Regions from separate parts of the Mesorhizobium sp. URHB0026 genome, predicted to be linked through region 1. Evidence: predicted binding sites of a transcription regulator. Region 1 holds the regulator's gene; the other holds the start of a gene.
What was found. Region 1 encodes PhoB, which activates phosphate uptake and scavenging genes when phosphate is short. Its sites were predicted from a motif close to TGTCATNNANCTGTCAT; they were not measured.
Positions count from the first base shown of each region.

Region 1 (5,760 bases):
AGAAGACGTCCTTGTTCTCGATCAGGCGGTCATAGCCGACGACCGGAATGCCCTCGTCGAGCGCTTTCTGTACCGCCGGGCCGATGGCCGACGCGTCCTGCGCCAGGATGATCAGTGAACTGGCGCCCTGCGAAATCAGGCTCTCGACATCGGTCAGCTGCTTGCCGGGATTGGACTGCGCATCGGCGGAAATGTACTTGTCGCCTGCGGCCTCGATGGCCTTCTTCATGGCCGCCTCGTCGGTCTTCCAGCGCTCTTCCTGGAAGTTCGACCACGACACGCCGATCACTTTGTCCTTCCCCTGAGCGACCGACGCGAGCGTCAGCGACATGGCGACACCCGCCAGAATGGCGACTGTGAATCTCTTCATGATATCCTCCCTGCGCCGCGTGTGGCGCGACCAAACTGGCCCCAAGGCCGGCACGAAGGCCCTATTTTTTCGAGCCTCGAAAAAATATTCGTCCATCGCCGGAACCCTGTCAACATCGATTCTGACGGATTTTGAGGTGCCGGAAGCCTTTTTTCGAGCCTCGCAATAAATAAATGACAGCCCCAGCCGCTTCTGCCAGTATTCGACCTGTTGCCGGAGGGTGTTCGGGGGGGCGTCAAGAACCGCGGCGACGGGGAGGGAAATCATGTCGGTCGGAATCCGCCACGACGATCTGCGCCGGCGCAATCGAGCAATGGTGATTGGAGCCGTGCGCCGGGGTGGCCAGCCCTCGCGCACCGAGATCGCCGCCACCACCGCCCTCAGCCACTCGACTATATCGGCGATATCAGCCGACCTGATCGGCGAAGGTATCCTGAGCGAAGGCAAGCCGAACGAGGCCGGCTCACTGAAACGCGGCCGGCCGCAGGTTGGCCTTGGCCTCAACCCCGAGGCCGCGGCGGTCATGACCGTGGTGCTGTCGCTGAATTTCCTCTCCGTCGCCGTCATCGACTACGCCGGCCAGGTGATATCGGAGGAGCAGCGCCGGCTGGACACGCTGACCATGTCGCGCGAGGCGCTGATCGGCGAATGCGTGGCCATCGTCCGGCGCCGCCTCGAGGATCCCGACCTCGACGTCGCCAGCATCGCCCGCATCGCGCTGGCGATCCAGGGCATCACCGACACCGAGGCGCGCGCCATGCTGTGGTCGCCGATCACGCCCCAGACGGACATTGCCTTCGCCGATATACTCGAAGCCGAATTCGGCATCCCCGCCACCATGGAGAACGACTGCAACATGATGGCGGTGGCGCTGCGCTGGCGCGACCCCGAGCGCTACCGCGACGACTTCATCGCCATCCTGCTCTCGCACGGCATCGGCATGGGCCTGGTGCTGAAGGGCGAGCTGTTCACAGGCACCCATTCCTCGGGCGGCGAGTTCGGCCACATGATCCATCGCCCGGGCGGCGCGCTCTGCCGCTGCGGGCGGCGCGGCTGCGTCGAGGCCTATGCCGGCAACTATGCCATCTGGCGCAATGCAGGACAGATGGGTGAGGACGCCAAACCGGTCGACGTCAGCGACGCCGACATGCGTGCATTGGCGGCCACGGCGCGCGAAAGAGACGGACCGGAACGCGAGGCCTATCGCAAGGCCGGGGAGGCGCTGGGCTATGGGCTTGGCAGCCTGTTCGCGCTGATCGATCCGGCGCCCGTTGCGATGGTCGGCGTCAGCGCCGCCGCCTTCGATCTGATCGAGCCGGCCTTGCGCGAGGCCATCGCCCAGACCGCCGGCGGCCAGCATTCGACGTCGATTTCCTTCGATACAGAGCCGAACGAATTGCCGCTGATCCGCGAGGGCTGCGCCATGCGCGCGCTCACCTTCGTCGACCAGGAGATCTTCGCGCCGGGCGTGCAGGTGAGATCCGGCAAGAACGTGGCCTGATCTCAATCCTCGCGGATCGCGTAGCCTGCGCCACGGATGGTGCGTATCACATCGGGCATGCGGCCATTGTTTACCGCCTTGCGCAGGCGGCCGACATGCACATCCACGGTGCGCTCGTCGATGTAGATCGTCTCGCCCCAGACATTGTCGAGCAACTGGCTGCGCGAGAATACGCGGCCGGGATGGCGCATCATGAACTCGAGCAGGCGGAACTCGGTCGGTCCGAGCCGGATCTCGCTCTTCTTGCGATAGACCCGGTGCGATTCGCGGTCGAGCACGATGTCGCCGACCTTGAGCACGCTGGACAACACTTCCGGCTTGGCGCGGCGCAGCAGTGCCTTGACCCGGGCCATGAATTCCGGCGTCGAGAACGGCTTGACCAGATAGTCGTCGGCGCCGGTCGAGAGGCCGCGCACGCGGTCGCTCTCCTCGCCGCGCGCCGTCAGCATGATGATCGGCAACCGCTCCGTCTCGGGCCGCATACGCAGGCGCCGACAGAGTTCGATGCCGGAAACCGCCGGCACCATCCAGTCGAGCACCAGGAGGTCGGGCACGTTTTCCTGGAGGCGGATCTCGGCTTCGTCGCCGCGTGTCACCACCTCGACCTGGTAACCCTCGGACTCCAGATTGTAGCGGAGGAGCACGCCCAGCGGCTCCTCGTCCTCCACCACCATGATGCGTGGCGCGATCATCGATTGATCATCCCTGCCGTCAAGCCGCCGGCACCGACATCGCCGTCTCGTCCTGCTTCGGACGGTTGGCGGGCAGTTGCGTGCCGGTCAGCACATAATACGCATTCTCGGCAATGTTGGTCACATGGTCGCCGATGCGTTCGAGATTCTTGGCGCAGAACAAAAGATGCGTGCAAGCCGTGATGTTGCGGGGATCCTCCATCATGTAGGTCAGGAGTTCGCGGAAGACCGAAGTGTATTTGACATCGATGCGTTCGTCGTCATTCCTGAGCTTGGCGAGGGCGGCGGCATCGCCGGCCGCATATTCCTCGACCACGCCCTGCACCTGGATCAGCACCAGCTGCGCCATGGAGTCTATGGAATGCGACAGGTCGCGCGGCGTGGCGGTGAGGCCGACGGAGCCGACGCGCTTGGCGATGTTCTTGGCAAGGTCGCCGATGCGTTCGAGATCGCCCGCCATGCGGATCGAGCCGACCACATGACGCAGATCGTCGGCCATCGGCTGGCGCTTGGCGATCAGGGTGATGGCGCGATCATCGAGTTCGCGCTGGCGCGCGTCCATAATGGCGTCGTCGGAGACGACGCGCTGTGCCAGCGCGTTGTCGGAATTCAGCAGCGCCTTGGTGGCGCCGCCGACCATGATGCCGGCGAGATCGCCCATGTCGCTGATCAGCCTGCTGATCTGTCCGAGATCCTCGTCGAAGGCTGCGACTGTGTGTTCGGCCATGATCCTGGTCCTCGTATGCGTGAGATCAGCCGAAGCGGCCGGTGATATAGTCCTGCGTGCGCTTCTCGCGAGGCGACGTGAAGATCTTCTCGGTCTTGTCGAATTCGACCAGCTCGCCCAGATACATGAAAGCCGTCTGCTTCGAGACGCGCGCGGCCTGCTGCATGTTGTGGGTGACGATGACGATTGTGTAGTCGGCTTGCAACTCGTCGATCAATTCCTCGATCTTCGCGGTCGACAATGGGTCGAGCGCCGACGCCGGCTCATCGAGCAGGATGACCTCCGGCTTCACCGCCACCGTGCGGGCGATGCAAAGCCGCTGCTGCTGGCCGCCGGACAGGCTGAGGCCGCTGGCATTGAGCTTGTCCTTGACCTCGTTCCAGAGCGCGGCGCGTTTCAACGCCTGCTCGACACGGCCGTCCATTTCGGCCTTGCCGATCTTCTCATAGAGCCGGACGCCGAAGGCGATGTTCTCATAGATCGACATCGGGAACGGCGTCGGCTTCTGGAACACCATGCCGATCTTGGTGCGCAACAGGTTGAGGTCCTGCGAGCGGTCGAGAACGTTCTGGCCGTCGAGCAGCACCTGACCCTCGGCGGTCTGCTTGGGGTAGAGCTCGTAGATGCGGTTGAAGACGCGCAGCAGCGTCGACTTTCCGCAACCCGACGGTCCGATGAAGGCAGTCACGCTGCGCTCGGGCAGCGACAAGGTGATGTCCTTCAGCGCCTTCGACTGGCCGTAGTAGAAATTGAGGTTCTTGACCTCGATCTTCGCCTTGGCGGCTGCCTCGGCGGCAATCGTCATGTCTGGAGACAACATCTGGCTCATTTGTCCTCTCTGCGTCCGGTCAGGCTGCGCGCGAAGATGCTGAGCGCGAGAACCGTCAATGTGATTATGAGTGCGCCGGTCCAGGCCAGTTGCTGCCATTCTTCGTAGGGGCTGAGAGCGAACTGGAAGATGGTGACCGGCAGGCTGGCCATCGGCGCGTTGAGGTTGCTCGACCAGAACTGGTTGTTCAGCGCCGTGAAAAGAAGTGGCGCGGTCTCGCCGGAGATGCGGGCGATCGACAGCAATATGCCGGTGACGATGCCGGACAGTGCCGCGCGGTAAGCGACCGACTTGATGACCACCCAGCGCGGCGCGCCGATCGCGGTGCCGGCTTCGCGCAAGGCGTTCGGCACCAGGTTGAGCATGTCCTCGGTGGTGCGCACGACCACGGGGATGACCAGGATAGCCAGCGCGACGGCGCCGGCGATGGCCGAGAAATGCCCCATCGGCCGCACCATCAATTCGTAGACGAAAAGGCCGATGATGATCGACGGCGCCGACAGCAGGATGTCGTTGATGAACCGCACCACGGTGGTGAGCTTGGAGAAACGGCCATATTCGGCCATGTAGGTGCCGGCGAGGACACCGATCGGCGTGCCGACGATGACGGCGATGACGGTCATCACCACGCTGCCATAGATGGCGTTGAGCAGGCCGCCCGCATCGCCGGGGGGCGGCGTCATCCGCGTGAAGACGTCAAGGGACAGCCCGGCGGCGCCTTTGTAGACCAGTGCGCCGAGGATCAGTGCCAGCCAGGCAAGCCCGATGCCCGCGGCGACGACGCACAGCGTCATCATCACCGAGTTTCTGGTCTTGCGGCGGCTGTGAAGCGACGAGGCTGTCGACATCGGTCAGGCTCCGGTGCGGGCGTCGATGCGCATCAGCATGTAGCGTGCGATGGCAAGGATGAGGAAGGTGATGACGAACAGGATCAGGCCGAGCGCCACCAGCGACGACGTGTAGAGATCGCCGACGGCTTCGGTGAATTCATTGGCGATGGTCGCGGAGATTGTCGTTGCCGGCGCGAACAGCGAGGTAGAGATGCGATGCGCGTTTCCGATGACGAAGGTTACCGCCATGGTTTCGCCAAGCGCGCGGCCGAGGCCGAGCATGACGCCGCCCATGATGCCGATGCGGGTGTAGGGGATGACGACGCGGCGCGTCACTTCCCAGGTCGTGCAGCCAATGCCGTAGGCGGACTCCTTCAGCACCGGCGGCACCGTGTCGAACACGTCCTTGGTGATCGAGGTGATGAAGGGCAGCACCATGATGGCGAGGATCAGCGACGAGGTCAGCAGGCCGATGCCGTAGGGCGGGCCGGCAAACAGACTGCTAAGGCCGGGAATGCCATGGAACACGCTGATGATGAATGGTTGCACTGTCGTCTGCAGGAACGGTGCCAACACGAACAGGCCCCAGATGCCGTAGATGATCGAAGGGATGCCGGCGAGCAGTTCCACCGCCATGCCGATCGGGCGCCGGAGCGGACGCGGGCAAAGCTCGGTGAGAAAAATGGCGATGCCGATGCCGAGCGGCACGGCGATCAGGATGGCGATGGCCGAGGTTACGATGGTGCCATAAATGGGCGCCAGGGCGCCGAATTTCTCGGTGACGGGGTTCCAGCTCTCGGTGGTCAGAAAG
Region 1 covers NZ_JBSSCN010000001.1:1,025,912-1,031,671, forward strand. The annotation lists gene xylF (D-xylose ABC transporter substrate-binding protein) at 1-370, opposite strand, end outside; gene ACVWWD_RS05155 (ROK family protein) at 636-1,871, shown strand; gene phoB (phosphate regulon transcriptional regulator PhoB) at 1,874-2,563, opposite strand; gene phoU (phosphate signaling complex protein PhoU) at 2,583-3,290, opposite strand; gene pstB (phosphate ABC transporter ATP-binding protein PstB) at 3,316-4,119, opposite strand; gene pstA (phosphate ABC transporter permease PstA) at 4,116-4,967, opposite strand; gene pstC (phosphate ABC transporter permease subunit PstC) at 4,971-5,760, opposite strand, start outside.

Region 2 (5,760 bases), 300 kb from region 1:
ATCTCGTCACCGGGCCAAGGCTGGTGTTCATGGATGAGCCTACCGGTGGCCTTGATGTCTCGGTGCAGGCACGCCTGCTCGACCTGTTGCGCGGGCTGGTCACCGACCTTGGCCTGGCCGCGATCGTCGTCACCCACGACCTCGCCGTGGCGCGGCTTCTGTCACAGCGCATGATGGTGATGAAGGACGGCCGCGTCGTCGAAAGCGGCCTCACCGACCGCGTCCTCGACGACCCGCGCGCGCCCTACACGCAATTGCTCGTTTCCTCGATTTTGCAGGTGTGATGATGGCGCGTGTCCCGCCGACCATCGACGATTGGAGAACCTTCTGATGCCGACCCCACTCGTTGTCTCCGACGTTGCCAAAAGCTTTACCATGCATCTGCGCGACGGCATCAAACTGCCCGTCGTCACCGGCGTTTCGTTCTCGATCAAGGCCGGTGAATGCACCGTGCTCGGCGGCCCGTCCGGCGCCGGCAAGAGCTCGATCCTGAAGATGCTCTACGGCAACTACGCCGTCGACGAAGGCCAGATCATCGTCAGGCACGAGGACGGACTGATCGACCTCGCCCATGCCAGCCCGCGCACCGTGCTTGCCGTACGCAGGCAAACGATCGGCTATGTCAGCCAGTTCCTGCGCACCGTGCCGCGCGTCTCGGCTCTCGACGTCGTCGCCGAGCCACTGGTTGAACGCGGCGAGGAGCGCGAGGCGGCCCGAGCCAAGGCACGCGCGTTGCTGGCCCAGCTCAACCTCCCGGAAAAACTCTGGATGCTGCCGCCGGCAACCTTCTCGGGCGGCGAGCAGCAGCGTGTCAACATCGCGCGCGGCTTCATCACCGAGCACCCCATCCTGCTGCTCGACGAGCCGACCGCATCGCTCGACGCGACGAACCGCGACGTGGTGATCGAACTCATCGCCGCCAAGAAGGCGGCTGACGTTGCCCTGCTCGGCATCTTCCACGATCACGATGTGCGCGAGGCGGTGGCCGACCGCATCATCGACGTCACCGCCTTCGCTCCGGGAAAACTCGCCGCATGACCAGGAAGCTATCGGAGACGCCGCTGGTTCACCCGACGGCGGAGGTGCACAACTCGACGCTCGGCCGCTGGACCGAGATCGCCGACCGCAGCCGGGTTTCGGAAAGCGAGCTCGGCGACTATTCCTACATGATGCAGGACTGCGCGGTCTGGTGCGCGACGATCGGCAAGTTTGCCAACATCGCCGCCAGCGTGCGCCTCAACGCCACCAACCACCCGACCTGGCGGCCGACGCTCCACCACTTCACCTATCGCGCCTCCGACTATTGGGACGACGCCGAGCATGAGAGTGAATTCTTCGCTGAGCGCCGCGCCAAGCGCGTCACCATCGGCCACGACACCTGGCTCGGCCACGGCTCGACCGTCCTGCCCGGCGTCACCATCGGTGACGGCGCCGCCGTTGGCGCCGGAGCGGTCGTCTCGAAAGACGTCGCGCCCTACGCCATCGTCGCCGGGGTACCGGCAAAACCGATCCGCGAGCGCTTCGACCGCCGCACCGCCGCGCGCTACCAGGCGCTTGCCTGGTGGGACTGGGATCACGCAAGGCTGCGCGCCGCGCTCGACGATTTTCGGGAGCTGACGGCCGAAGCATTTTTGGAGAAATACGAGGAAAGTGCATCGGGCAAAGGGGCATAGCCCTCACATCTTCGCCAGATCGCCGGCTTGTTCATATCCTTGACACAGGACTCGGACAGGACGCGATCTCCTTCAAGGAGATCGCCATGCTCGACACCATCAAACCCTCGCTCGCCGGATTCTTCGCCGGCTCCAACCCGGCGTCGCCGGCGCATCTTGGCACGCGCTACGATTCCTCAGGCAACTTCCTCCTCGAGCCGGGCAACACCGTCGTCAGCCATCTGGTCAGCGGCTCGCATTCGGAAGCGGTGGTGTTAGCCGTCCGCGAGAAGATGCTGGCGATGCCTGATGCCGACCGCCTCGCCTTCACGCCGGTCTCCAGCCTGCACATGACGCTGTTCCAGGGCATCATCGAATATCGCCGCCGCTTGCCTTACTGGCCGCAGGACGTGCCGCTCGACACCAGCATCGACGCCATGACCCGCCTCTATCTGGGGCGCTTGAAAGGGTTCGAGGGCTTCGGCCCATTCAACATCAAGGTGGTCGAGATCGTGCCGACCGGCCTCACCGTCGCCGGCGCGACGGACGAGGATGTGCGCATCATGCGTCAATGGCGCGATGCGCTCGCGGTGCCGTTCGGCTACCGCCATCCCGATCACGACACCTACGTCTTCCACATCACCTTCGCCTATCAGATCCAGCGCCTTGATGACGATGGAGCCGCCGCGTGGCAGGCGCGGGTTGACGATTGCCTGGCGCTTTTCGCGCGCCAGGCGCCGGTGATCGAGATCAAGGCTCCCGCCTTCTGCGCATTCCGCGACATGAAGCATTTCGAGGAATTGCTGGTGCTCGGCTGATCGCCCGCCAGGCGCCAATGCATGTCGCCGAAAGTGACCTCGGTGTCGGGAGAACGACATGCATAAAAACAAAAGACCTGAAGCGCGACGCGCTTCAGCCGTCGCCCCTGTGGAGCGTAACAAAACTGACATCATCGCGACACGGCAGGTTCATGTGGCTGCGTTAGGCGAGTGCCTGACGATCAATATGGACCGGACTGGAACCAGCCCATGTCAGCAAGCTCTGCCACACTCGAAATCCGCGGCGTCAGCCGACGATTTGGCAAGAACACTGCCGTCAGCAACGTCAGCATCTCGATCCCGCAGGGGCAGATGGTCGGCGTCATCGGTCGTTCGGGCGCCGGCAAGTCAACTCTTCTTCGCATGATCAACCGTCTTGTCGACCCCAGCCAGGGGTCGATTTTTTTTGACGGCGCCGAGGTCTCCCAGCTGCGCGGCTCGCCGCTGCGGCGCTGGCAGCGCGACTGCGCCATGATCTTCCAGCAGTTCAACCTGGTGCCGCGCCTCGACGTGCTGACCAACGTGCTGCTCGGCAAACTGAACCACCGTTCGACCCTGTCCAATCTTCTAGGCATGTTTTCGCGCGCCGAGTGCGCCGAGGCGGTCGCCGCGCTCGAGCGGCTCGACATCGCCCGCACCGCACTTCAGCCCGCCGGTACGCTGTCGGGCGGCCAGCAGCAGCGCGTCGCAATCGCCCGCGCCATGATGCAGCAGCCCAGGGTGATCCTCGCCGACGAGCCGATCGCCTCGCTCGACCCGCTCAACGCCAAGGTGGTGATGGATTCGCTGCAGGACATCAACCTGCGCGAAGGCATCACCGTTGTCACCAATCTGCATACGCTCGATACCGCCCGCACCTATTGCAACCGCATCATTGGCATGGCCGCCGGCAAGGTCGTCTTCGACGGCCCGCCCGAAGAGCTCGACCGCCAAGCCGTGCGTCTTGTCAATGGCGCCGACAGCAATGGCGGCGAGATATCGGAGGTCATCACCTCCACCAGTGTTGCCTTCAAGCAGAAGATCGCCGCATCCGCCGGACCGCTCGAACCCGCATTCCCGGGATACTGAGCCCATTACGGGCCAAAAGTGAGCAGCCTGGATCGTCCGCCCGCGTCAAGGGCACTTGTCAAGATCAAGAACGCTGCCGGCGCGGGGCCGGAACCTACAGGAGAGATAACAGATGTTCAGGAAGATGGTTTTCAGCGCCGTTTCGGTGCTCGCCATGGCCACCAGCATGGCCCATGCCGCCGACATGAAAGAATTTCGCGTCGGCATTCTCGGCGGTGAAAACGAAACCGACCGGCTGCGCAACTACCAGTGCCTGGCCGATCACCTGAAGGCAGAGTTTGGCTTCGAGAAGGTCTCGCTGTTCCCCGCCGCCGACTATGACGGCGTCATCCAGGGCCTGCTCGGCGGGACGCTCGACTTCGCCGAACTCGGCGCTTCCGGCTACGCCAGCGTCTATCTCAAGGATCCGAAGGCGGTTACCCCGATCCTCACCACCAAGCAGACCGACGGCTCCACCGGCTACTATTCGATCGGGCTGGCGCTGAAGACGTCGGGGATCACCGACATCAAGTCGGCCAAGGGCAAGAAGCTCGGCTATGCCGATCCGGATTCGACCTCCGGCTATCTGATCCCGCTGACCCAGATTCCGAAGGACACCGGTGCCTCGAACGAAACCTTCTTCGCTTCGACCCAGTTCAATGGCGGCCACGAAAACAACGTCCTGGCCGTGCGTGACGGCAAGGTCGACGTCGCGGTCGACGATTCCTCGGGCATCGGCGACTTCAAGAACGGCTACACCTCCGGCACCTTCCACAAGGAAGTCGCCAAGGGCGCCGTCGACCCCAACGACTTCGTCGAAGTCTGGCGCTCGGGCCTGATCCCGAACGGCCCGCTTGTCGTGCGCACCGCGATCGGCGACGACATGACCGCCAAGCTGACCACCTTCTTCACCGATCTGCCCAAGAAGGACAAGGCTTGCTTCGAAGGCGTCGAGGGTGGCGATTTTACCGGCTATGTTCCAGTGAAGCCGGACTTCTACAGCGTCATCGTCGAAGCCCGTAAGGCAGCTATCGGCGGCTAACGGCGAAATTGCAAAAGGGCGGTACCTGAAGTACCGCCCTTTTTGCATCTCCCATCATGACCCTTTCCGTGACAGCCCCCTCCGGCGACACCCACCAGATGGCCGCTGCCTGGCGACGCCAGACGTCGCTGCGCCGGTTCTATACCGTGCTCGGCGTCGGCCTGCTGCTCGCCGCCATGTTCGCCAGCATGTGGTTCGCCGACGAAGCCAACGCCGGGCACTTCTTCGACCGGCTGCCGCATATTCTGGATTTCCTGAGCTGGCTGGTCCCCAAGGACTGGAACGACGTCTGGCGGGCGCTGTTCGATATCGCCTCGCCGCACGACACCGGCACCCAGGAATTCAACTTCCCGCTTGGCCGCGTCCACGTCTGGGGCGATTTCTACATCCCCGAATATTTCGAACTGATGCTGACCACAGTCAACGTCGCGCTGGTCTCGACCTTCATCGGCTTTGTCTTCGCGGTGCCATTTTCCTTCACCGCGGCGCGCAACCTGACACCCCATCCGGCACTGAGGCTGGTGGTCAAGCGCTTCATGGAATTGCTGCGCGCCTTTCCCGAAATCGTCATCGCAGGCCTGTTCGCGGCCATCGTCTCGACCGGTCCGATCGCCGCCGTCATCGCCATCGGCCTGCATTCCATCGGCGCGCTCGGCAAGCTGTTCTACGAGATCAACGAGAACATCGACATGCGAGCCGAAGAAGGCCTGCGCGCGGTCGGCGCCAACTGGTTCGAGCGGGTTCGCTTTGCCGGCCTGCCGCAGGTGTTGCCCAACTTCATGTCGTACACGCTGCTGCGCGTGGAGATCAACGTCCGCGTCTCGACCATCATCGGCGCCGTGGGCGGCGGTGGCATCGGCGAGGAGCTGAAGCTTTCCATCTCACGCGGCTTCGGCGCCAAGACGCTGGCTCTGGTGCTGCTCCTGTTCACCACCATCTTCATCATCGACCAGTTTTCCGCCTGGCTTCGGCGCAAGCTGGTCGGCGAACAAGCCTTTATGATGGGGGCCTAGGCCATGACCCCGAAAAGTGGCATTCGGTCTTCGGAAGAGGTCATGGCCAAATGGAAGGACAAACGACCATGACCGCCGAGGAGATGCTGTCGATCGAGGCCCGACACCCGCAGGTGTTCCGGCGCCCGGCATACAAGCGCTTCGGTCCGCTCCTTCTGTTCGTCGGTACGCTCCTCTATCTGATCTAT
Region 2 covers NZ_JBSSCN010000001.1:729,264-735,023, forward strand. The annotation lists gene phnK (phosphonate C-P lyase system protein PhnK) at 1-284, shown strand, start outside; gene phnL (phosphonate C-P lyase system protein PhnL) at 331-1,038, shown strand; gene ACVWWD_RS03700 (DapH/DapD/GlmU-related protein) at 1,035-1,673, shown strand; gene ACVWWD_RS03705 (DUF1868 domain-containing protein) at 1,760-2,470, shown strand; gene phnC (phosphonate ABC transporter ATP-binding protein) at 2,681-3,538, shown strand; gene phnD (phosphonate ABC transporter substrate-binding protein) at 3,651-4,559, shown strand; gene phnE (phosphonate ABC transporter, permease protein PhnE) at 4,616-5,572, shown strand; gene phnE (phosphonate ABC transporter, permease protein PhnE) at 5,641-5,760, shown strand, end outside.
Region 2: the regulator PhoB is predicted to act here: its motif matches at 2,586-2,602, upstream of phnC (phosphonate ABC transporter ATP-binding protein).